2 regions of the Clostridium sp. BJN0013 genome follow, and region 2 is predicted to be linked to the other one. Evidence: predicted binding sites of a transcription regulator. Region 2 holds the regulator's gene; the other holds the start of a gene.
The links. Region 2 encodes Rex, which represses fermentation and respiration genes when NADH is low (regulators of the CRP and FNR family bind a similar motif). Its sites were predicted from a motif close to ATTGTTAANNNNTTAACAAT; they were not measured.
Positions count from the first base shown of each region.

Region 1: a site for Rex is predicted at 1,297-1,316, ahead of AB3K27_RS01720 (acetyl-CoA C-acetyltransferase). Genes of this name have one in related genera too.

Region 1 covers NZ_CP162495.1:309,947-314,880, forward strand. The annotation lists gene AB3K27_RS01710 (acetyl-CoA C-acetyltransferase) at 1-239, shown strand, start outside; gene AB3K27_RS01715 (hypothetical protein) at 797-937, opposite strand; gene AB3K27_RS01720 (acetyl-CoA C-acetyltransferase) at 1,594-2,769, shown strand.
Region 2 covers NZ_CP162495.1:3,737,875-3,742,808, reverse strand. The annotation lists gene AB3K27_RS19335 (ABC-F family ATP-binding cassette domain-containing protein) at 14-1,924, opposite strand; gene AB3K27_RS19330 (redox-sensing transcriptional repressor Rex) at 2,244-2,876, shown strand; gene AB3K27_RS19325 (short-chain-enoyl-CoA hydratase) at 3,091-3,870, shown strand; gene AB3K27_RS19320 (acyl-CoA dehydrogenase) at 4,053-4,934, shown strand, end outside.

The DNA.
Region 1 (4,934 bases), 670 kb from region 2:
TAGAAGCAAATGAAGCATTTGCTTCACAGAGTTTAGCTGTAGCGAAAGATTTGGAATTCGATATGAGCAAAGTAAATGTAAATGGTGGAGCAATAGCTCTTGGACATCCTGTTGGTTGCTCAGGTGCAAGAATACTTGTTACATTACTTCATGAAATGCAGAGAAGAGATGCAAAGAAAGGTCTTGCAACATTATGTATAGGCGGTGGAATGGGAACTGCTCTAATAGTTGAAAGATAAAATAAAGGATATTATTTAAGTCACCTGTATGTAAAACAGGTGACTTGATTTATATAGTTAGAATACTTATATCTATATGGTATAGATTCAAGAGACTTTTAATGTAGCTTATTTTTCCTTAAGATAATTTATATACTTTAAAATTGAAAATAAGCATAAAAATTATCTCTGTTTAAAATTAGACTTTATGTTTTTTTAAAATTGTTTTTCTTATATTTATTGCAATATTTACACAACAAGAAAGAAACATAGAAAATTAAATTGTTCTAAGTATTTAGTTTATCTCAAATGGTTGTTAATATAGGGATTTATAGTAGCAATTACAGTAAAATAATGTTAGGTAAAATATTAAGGTGTGTAAAAAATTTTGTTTATTCTCTTTCTTTAGACGAAAATTTAAAACTAAGTTATTTGTAAAGTGATATTAAGTTTACCGGATAGAGTTTAGTTATATACCAGTATCATGAAGTACATTATATCTAGGTTTTGAGTATAATATACTTGCCAATGAAAATATAAGACAATCTTGAGGAATAACCTGAGCGATTATTAGTATTCTATGCAGAAACAAATAGGATTTGTTCTATCCACTTTGTAGTCATTAAATTTTCAAGTATAGCATCTTCATTTACTGTTTCATAGATAAATTTTAGATTTCTTGTAATTTTTTTACTGAATATATCCAGTATATATTTCATAGTATACCTTAACTAAGGATATACTGTTTTTATTGTTTTTAAATCTATTATGTCTGTCAAACATGGAATGCAAAAATGTACTAAATATCTTTTTTTATGTATGAGGAAATTATTTTTAATAAAGTCCTTCTTTTTATTTATATATATATAAAGATTTTATGATGTCATTACTGTTATTTAATAAACTAATGAGACAAAAATTAGAATAATAAATAAAAAAAGTAAATATAAGTAATTTTTCTAATTTAAAATATCTTAAAATAAAGCATATTTGGTCATTTTAAGTTAATATACTTATATATAATTAAATAACTTAAGGAATAGTATGAAAACTTTCCATAAACGTGCGTTTATTAAACTTTGTGTTTTTTTTAACAAGAGATATTGATAAAAAATTAATTAGTTAGTATAATTAAAATGTATTAGAATTGTATGAATTAAATGAATTATTTTAAATAATGTTGTTTAAGTTATAAACTTAAATAATTGTGAAGTAATATCATACAATTTCATCATTTATAGAAATTTTCTTAATAAATTATTATAGTTTGTATTTAAAAATATAAGCACTAATATCTAAAACACTTGAAATTTGATTGATCTAGAGCTTTACGAAATATTTAAGTTTAAATAAATTTATTAGGAGGGCTTGTTTTATGAAAGATGTAGTTATTGTAAGTGCTGTAAGGACAGCTATAGGAAGTTTTGGAGGAACTTTAAAAGATGTTTCTGCTGTAGATTTAGGAGCCATAGTTATAAAAGAAGCAGTAAAAAGGGCAAATATTAAACCAGAACAAGTAGATGAAGTTATATTTGGAAACGTAATACAGGCAGGTCTTGGACAAAGTCCAGCAAGGCAAGCAGCTGTAAAAGCAGGTATTCCTGTAGAAGTACCAGCTTTTACACTAAATAAAGTTTGTGGCTCAGGACTTAGAACAGTAAGTTTGGCAGCTCAGATTATAAAGACTGGGGATGATGATGTAGTTGTAGTTGGTGGAACAGAAAATATGTCTGCTGCACCATATCTACTTCCAAAAGCTAGATGGGGATACAGAATGGGAGAAGGAAAAATAGTTGATTCCATGATAAAAGATGGACTTTGGGAAGCATTCAATAATTACCACATGGGAATTACAGCTGAAAACATAGCAGAAAAGTGGAATATAACAAGAGAAATGCAGGATGAGTTTGCAGCATCATCCCAAAAAAAAGCAGAAGCAGCTATAAAATCAGGAAAATTTAAAGATGAAATAGTACCAGTAACTGTTAAGCAGAAAAAGAAGGAAGTAGTTTTTGATACTGATGAGTTTCCTAGATTTGGGACAACTGTCGAAACATTAGCAAAATTAAAACCAGCATTCAAAAAAGATGGAACAGTTACAGCAGGTAATGCTTCAGGAATAAATGATGCAGCAGCAGCATTGGTTGTTATGAGTGCAGATAAGGCAAAAGAACTTGGAATCAAACCACTTGCAAAAATTGTTTCTTATGGAAGTAAAGGATTAGATCCAAAAATAATGGGATATGGACCATTCTACGCAACAAAGTTAGCACTTGAAAAAGCTAATATGTCAATAGCAGATTTAGACTTAATAGAAGCAAATGAAGCATTCGCTGCACAGAGTTTAGCCGTAGCGAAAGATTTGGAATTTGATATGAGCAAAGTAAATGTAAATGGTGGAGCATTAGCTCTTGGACATCCTGTTGGATGCTCAGGTGCAAGAATACTTGTTACATTACTTTATGAAATGCAGAGAAGAGATGCAAAGAAAGGTCTTGCAACATTATGTATAGGCGGTGGAATGGGAACTGCTTTAATAGTTGAAAGATAGTTTAAATATATTTTTTATAGTTAAGATGTAAAAATAATTATCTCCCGGCATAGCCGGGGGTATTTCTTTAACGGGCATAGCCTTTTTCTATTAGCTATATCTAGGTGTTATACGTTTGATACATGCGAATATATTGTTATTTGCTACCTGTAAGCTTGTAGTATCGGAAGTTAACTGTTTTTCCAATTGATTTTCTTTTAACTGTTTTTGAATATACTCTTGAATTTTTCTATCATTTTTACTAGCTGTGTCAACATAATATCTTCTACACCAAAACTTTCTATTCCTATATTTATTTATGTTTCATGTTTTCCTATCTTTCATATATCATCAAACTATTTTTCTCTTATTAATAGCTGTATTTATTTTCCCTAGTAAATGCTTCTTTGGTACTAAATTTTCCAAACTATTAAATTCAATCTGATCTCGTAACTCTTTTCTTTTTTAGGTAACATTTTTACCATCCATATTATTTTAATCTAAAAAAGCTTAGAGTGTCGACTTTAACATAATTCCCTAGTTATCTGCAATAAAAGATTATTTAGAAAGCAGAAAAAGCAAAGGGCAGTTATCGAAAGAATATAGTGTTTTAGAAACCTTAGTACAACGATGAATTTCATTATATCAATCAATGGGAGAATCAGCATTAATAACTATATATTAAATTCTGATTATTGCAAAAATTGAAATACAAAGCTGTTAAGGTTTACATTTCAGGTATTAGTTTGAAACTAGATATATGTAAAAAATACAACATCCGTTCAACAGCTCAACTATCAGATTGAGTTTTAAAATATAATGGTTATGAAAAGATAAAATTTTCGGGTATAGGAGGAATATCAGCTGACTTACGGACAGTGATTTAGAATAGATTATGTTTAAGTAGATTAATAATCCTGTTGTAGATAATATTTACACTGTAAATTAATAAAATAATATCCTCAAAATGATAAATATATATTCATATGAAGTTTATGTAAGTATAAAAGTCTATAAGTATCATGTAATACTTTATTAAATATTAAATTTTATTGTTATTGTTATATATCATAAAATATAAAATCAAATTTAAGTTTGTACTTTTTAATGCTAGAGTCATAACATCTATTAAACTATTTCAGACCACAATTAAATAGGCTGTATATTCTAACTATTCTGTTCTTTAATTTTTGTGTAACTTCCATAATTTTAATTTTTTATTTTTAGAACAATCTGCTCCTAATATTATCATCCATGTATATGCTATACTTAAGCATAAATATAGATTCTTTAAATAAACTATATCTTCTGTCTATGTATCTTCCATATGAAATCCATTAGGTTCTGAATCTCTAAATATTTCTTCTATATGCTAAAATATTTTATACCATAAGGGAATTGTCCTTTTGCCAACTTTTAATGAAAATTTTAATATTAAGAACCTGTCATCAATAGTCATATGTCAAATATTATAATTGCTTTATTGTTGTTATTTCGTTTTATATATTTTCTTAAAATTTCTTCAACAAAAAAACTATATAGATAATCTGGATTTATTGCTGAAGTTCTAAAAAATCTATATATTCTTTTTATCTTACTTTCCTCTCAGCTACCTAACTTTTATCTCTTTAATATTTATTTTTTGACCAGCGAAAGGTGGTCTATTTATCGTGTCCTCTTATGTTACAGGCTAAATATACTTTCTTTTTCAACCTTATTCCTTGGTTAATATCCTCTTTTAACTGTCCGTAAGTCAGGGGATTCTGGGGAATTTTAAAATCTGAGATGTATTATCTTCATAAGTTCAATGATCATGAAAGTTTAAAGAAATTCATTGAAATATGTAGACTATTATAATTATAACACTAGGTGATACCAGAAATGCTTAAATTGTATGGCATCATTGGAATATCGCGACTATCTTTCTAGCATACCGTTATAAAAAAATACTAGTCTTTTTGATTAACGATTTATACAAAAAATGGAAATGATACAATAAAGTAGATATCAAGATAAGAGAAAAATGTGAAAGGGTGCAGTTCGCTTTATCGATATTCTGACTATCTGTTTTACGTGTAATGTTAATTTTATATTATTAAATATTTATTGCCATATAAAATTTTAAATATACAGATTTAATGAGTAATTACTGAAAAATATAGCATTAATTTACTTAGATTGAAGAA
Region 2 (4,934 bases):
CATGATTTATACCTTAAAACATTTTTTCCCAGATGTCGTATAAGTCATCTAATTTATTTTGTATAGTTAAAATTTCTGTGTGTATTTCACTGCTTTTATTAGAATCTGAGTAAACTTCTTCTAGGCATAGTTTCTGTTGTAATTCTAATATATAGTCTTCTAATTTTGATATTTGTTCTTCTGTAGTTTTTATCATAAGATTTTTTTTACGCTGATCTTTTTCGTAATCTTTTTTTCTCTTTTTATTATGCTGTATTTGAGTTTTAGTCTTAGAAATACTCACTTTTTCTTGAAATCTTAATGGATTTTTTTTCTTTTCTGTATAATAAGTATAATTACCTAAATATTCTTTTATTCCATTTTCACTTAATTCATATATTCTATTTATTGATTTATTTAAAAAGTATCTATCGTGAGATATTACAAGTACAGTGCCGTCATAATCTAGTAAAGCTTCTTCCAAAGCTTCTCGAGAAGCTATATCTAAATGATTTGTAGGTTCATCTAATAGCAAAAAATTAGATTTAGATAGCATTAGTTTTAATAAATTTATCCTGCATTTTTCCCCACCACTTAGGGAAGAAATTTTTTTAAATACATCATCTCCTGTAAATAAAAAGCTGGCTAATGCATTTCTAATCTCGGTAGTAGTGAGCTTTGGAAATTTATCCCACACCTCATCTATTGTGGTTTTTTCAGTGTCTAGATCAGACTGTTCCTGATCATAGTAGCCTATTATAACATTTTTACCTAATTTGCAAATTCCAGTATTAGCTTTTATTTGTCCCATAATTATTTTAAAGAGAGTAGTTTTGCCACAGCCATTTTTACCAACAATTGCTGTTTTATCTCCTTTCTTTACTTGAAAATTTAAATTTTGGAATAATAACTTCTCATTAAATCCTTTGCTTAGATTTTCTACATGGAGTACATCATTACCACTATTTATTTGAGTTTTAAACATTATATTTTTAAGTTTTATATCTTTATCTGGAGGAGGCAGTTTATCCATTTTATCTAACATTTTTTGCCGGCTTTCTGCTGCCCTTATACTTTTTTCTCTATTAAAGGATCTATATTTTTCAATAATTTCTTCTTGCTTTTTTATTTCCATCTGCTGTATATTATATGCTTTTAATTGAATCTCATAGTTCTTCTTTTTAAGTTCCAAAGAAGTGGTATAATTTCCATTGTAAAAATTTACATGGCCATTTATAAGCTCCATAGTTGACTGTGTTATGATATCTAAAAAGTATCTATCGTGGGAGATTATAATTACGGTTCCTTTATAGGATTTTAAGTACTCTTCAAGCCATTCTACAGCCTCTAAATCTAAATGGTTGGTAGGTTCATCTAATAAAAGTATGTCCGGCTTTGTTAAAAGCAGTTTACAAAGGGCAACTCTTGTTTTTTTACCTCCACTTATTATGTTTATGGAATTATGGAATTCATCCATAGAAAAACCTAGGCCCGTTAAAACTTTATTTATTTCTGCTTTGTAAGTATACCCCCCTCTATTTTTATAAAGTTCTGAATAGGTAGTATAATCATTAATCAATTTGCTTTGATAGTTCTCATCTTTGGAATTATAGGGTTCGTTCATTAAAATTTCCAATTTACTTAATTTGTTCTCTAAGTTAGTTATATCCTGAAATACAGTGAGCATTTCATCGTATATAGTATTTGAAGAATTCAATGATAGATGTTGGGTCAAATATCCTATTGTTTTAGTCTTATCTATAAACATATCTCCACTGTCTGGAGCTATCTTATTAGTTAAAATTTCAAATAGGGTGGACTTACCAGCTCCATTTGGACCTATTAGTGCTACACGATCTCCTTCGTTTATATTGAAAGTTACATTTTCTAATATGACATCTACTCCATAGCTCTTATGAATATTTTTACAGCTTAAAATGATCATAGTGATAACACCTTCCTTAATTTAATATTTTACTATGTAAAATGATTTTTTTATAGATTTTATTTAAAATATAGAAATTATTTATTGATATAATAGAAATCATTGATATAATAGATATAATACAAATATCAAAAAAATTGAAAAACCTTAATAAAAATATAAAATAATAAAAAACAGGGGATTAACATATGTTATAATTGAAGATAATACTATATAGCAATAAAATTGAATTATAAACTATAGTATAATTTATTTTAATATATAAATTTTAATATATAATATATAATTAAAAGATATAGTTATAGATATGAGGTGCAGTATGGATAAGAAAAAAGATATATCAATGTCTGTTATAAAGAGATTGCCTAAATATCATAGGTATTTAGGCAACTTAATGAGAAATGATGTAGATAGGATATCTTCAAAGGAGTTAAGCGAAAAAATAGGATTTACAGCTTCTCAAATAAGGCAAGATTTAAATTGTTTTGGAGATTTTGGTCAACAGGGATATGGGTATAATGTAAGTGAGTTATATAGTCAGATGTGCAATATACTTGGCCTTACGAAAGTATATAGAACAGTTATAATAGGTGCAGGGAATATAGGGCAAGCTATATCTAATTACATTGGTTTTGAAAAATTAGGTTTTGAATTAAGGGCCATATTTGATATAAACCCTAAACTTATAGGTATCAGTATTAGAGATATTGAAATAAGGGATATAGATTATTTAGCTGATTATCTTAAGGAAAATGTTATAGACATAGGTATAATATGTGTACCTAGTAATAATGGCCAAAAAGTTTGCAATATTCTGGTGAAAAACGGAGTGAAGGGTATATGGAATTTTGCTCCAGTAGACCTTATTGTACCAGAAGATGTAAAAGTAGAGAATGTTCATTTAAGTGATAGTTTATTGACGTTAAGTTGTCTTTTGAATGATGCAGAATAAACCCTAAAGGTATATATTTTTACTGTAAATGTTAAAATGCAATATTAATATAAAATTTATTTATATTTTATATTAATTTATATTGAAATATATAATGTTAAGGTATATAATAAGAAATGAAGTGAAAACTTCAATTATTTTTAAGTGTATTTGTGATATTATTAACAATACTTTGTTAATGTTGCTTTTAAAAGGTTTAGGAGGGAGGAGTAATATGGAATTTAAAAATATCATTCTTGAGAAAGATGGAAATGTGGCTTTGTTGACAATAAATAGGCCTAAGGCAATGAATGCGTTGAATTCAGAAACTTTAAAAGAAATAGATATGGCAATAGATAATATTGCTGAAGATGAAAATGTGTATGCTGTAATACTTACTGGTGCAGGTAAAGCTTTTGTGGCAGGAGCAGATATAACTGAAATGAAAGACTTGAATACAGTTGAAGGAAGAAAATTTGGAGTGCTTGGTAATAAAGTATTTAGGAAACTAGAAAAATTAGATAAACCAGTCATAGCAGCTGTAAATGGATTTGCTCTGGGTGGTGGCTGTGAATTGTCTTTATCTTGTGATATAAGAATAGCTTCATCAAAGGCTAAATTTGGCCAACCAGAGGTAGGTCTTGGGATTACTCCAGGTTTTGGGGGTACTCAAAGGCTTGCAAGAGTAGTAGGTGTAGGTATGGCTAAACAGCTTATATATACTGCTCAAATAATAAATGCAGAAGAAGCTCTAAGAATAGGGTTGGTAAATAAAGTAGTTGAACCAGATAAGTTATTAGAGGAAGTTAAAAATTTGGCAAATACTATAGCTGCTAATGCACCTGTAGCTGTTAGATTGTGTAAAGCTGCTATAAATCAAGGAATTCAGTGTGACATAGATACAGCTGTAGCCTATGAAGCAGAAGTATTTGGGGAATGTTTTGCTACAGAGGATCAAAAAGAAGGAATGACGGCATTCGTAGAGAAAAGAGACAAGACTTTTAAAAATAAGTAATTTAGTATTATAATAGATCAGATAAATAGCTTAAATAAAATTTAAGGTTATAATGATAACTCATATTCAATAAGCTGCAATCTTTATTTTGCTTAAAGGTTTACAAATAAAGATTGCAAAAAATGACAAATAAAAGCTATATGCTATATTTAGTATGAAAACTATTTAGGAGGTAAAAATAAATGGATTTTACATTAACAAGGGAACAACAATTTGTAGAACAAATGGTAAGTGAATTTGCAGAAAATGAAGTTAAACCTCTAGCTGCTGAAGTAGATGAAACAGAAAGGTTTCCTCAAGAAACAGTAGATAAAATGGCTAGGTATGGGATGTTGGGTATACCATTTCCAGTTGAATATGGTGGAGCAGGTGGAGATACTCTATCTTATATATTAGCTGTAGAAGGACTTTCAAAGGTTTGCGCTACAACAGGCGTTATACTCTCAGCACATACTTCACTTTGTGCAACACCTATTTACCAATTTGGTACAGAGGAGCAAAAACAGAAATATTTAATTCCACTTGCAAAAGGAGAGAAACTCGGAGCATTTGGTTTAACTGAACCTAATGCAGGTACTGATGCTTCTGGACAACAGACAACAGCTGTTTTAGATGGAGATAGTTATATATTAAATGGACAAAAAATATTCATTACAAATGGTGGAGCAGCAGATACTTTTGTAATATTTGCAATGACAGATAAAAGCAAAGGAAACCATGGAATAACAGCATTCATAGTTGAAAAAGGAATGCCTGGTTTTTCAATAGGAAAACTTGAAGACAAAATGGGAATAAGAGGATCATCAACTACAGAGCTTATATTTGAAGATTGTAGAGTTCCAAAAGAAAATATGTTAGGAAAAGAAGGAAAAGGTTTTGGTATAGCAATGAAGACTCTTGATGGAGGAAGAATTGGTATAGCATCACAAGCATTGGGTATAGCAGAAGGTGCTTTAGCTGAAGCGATTGCATATATGAAAGAAAGAAAGCAATTTGGGAAATCTCTTAATAAATTCCAGGGATTAGCATGGTATACAGCTGAATTAGATACTAAAATACAAGCT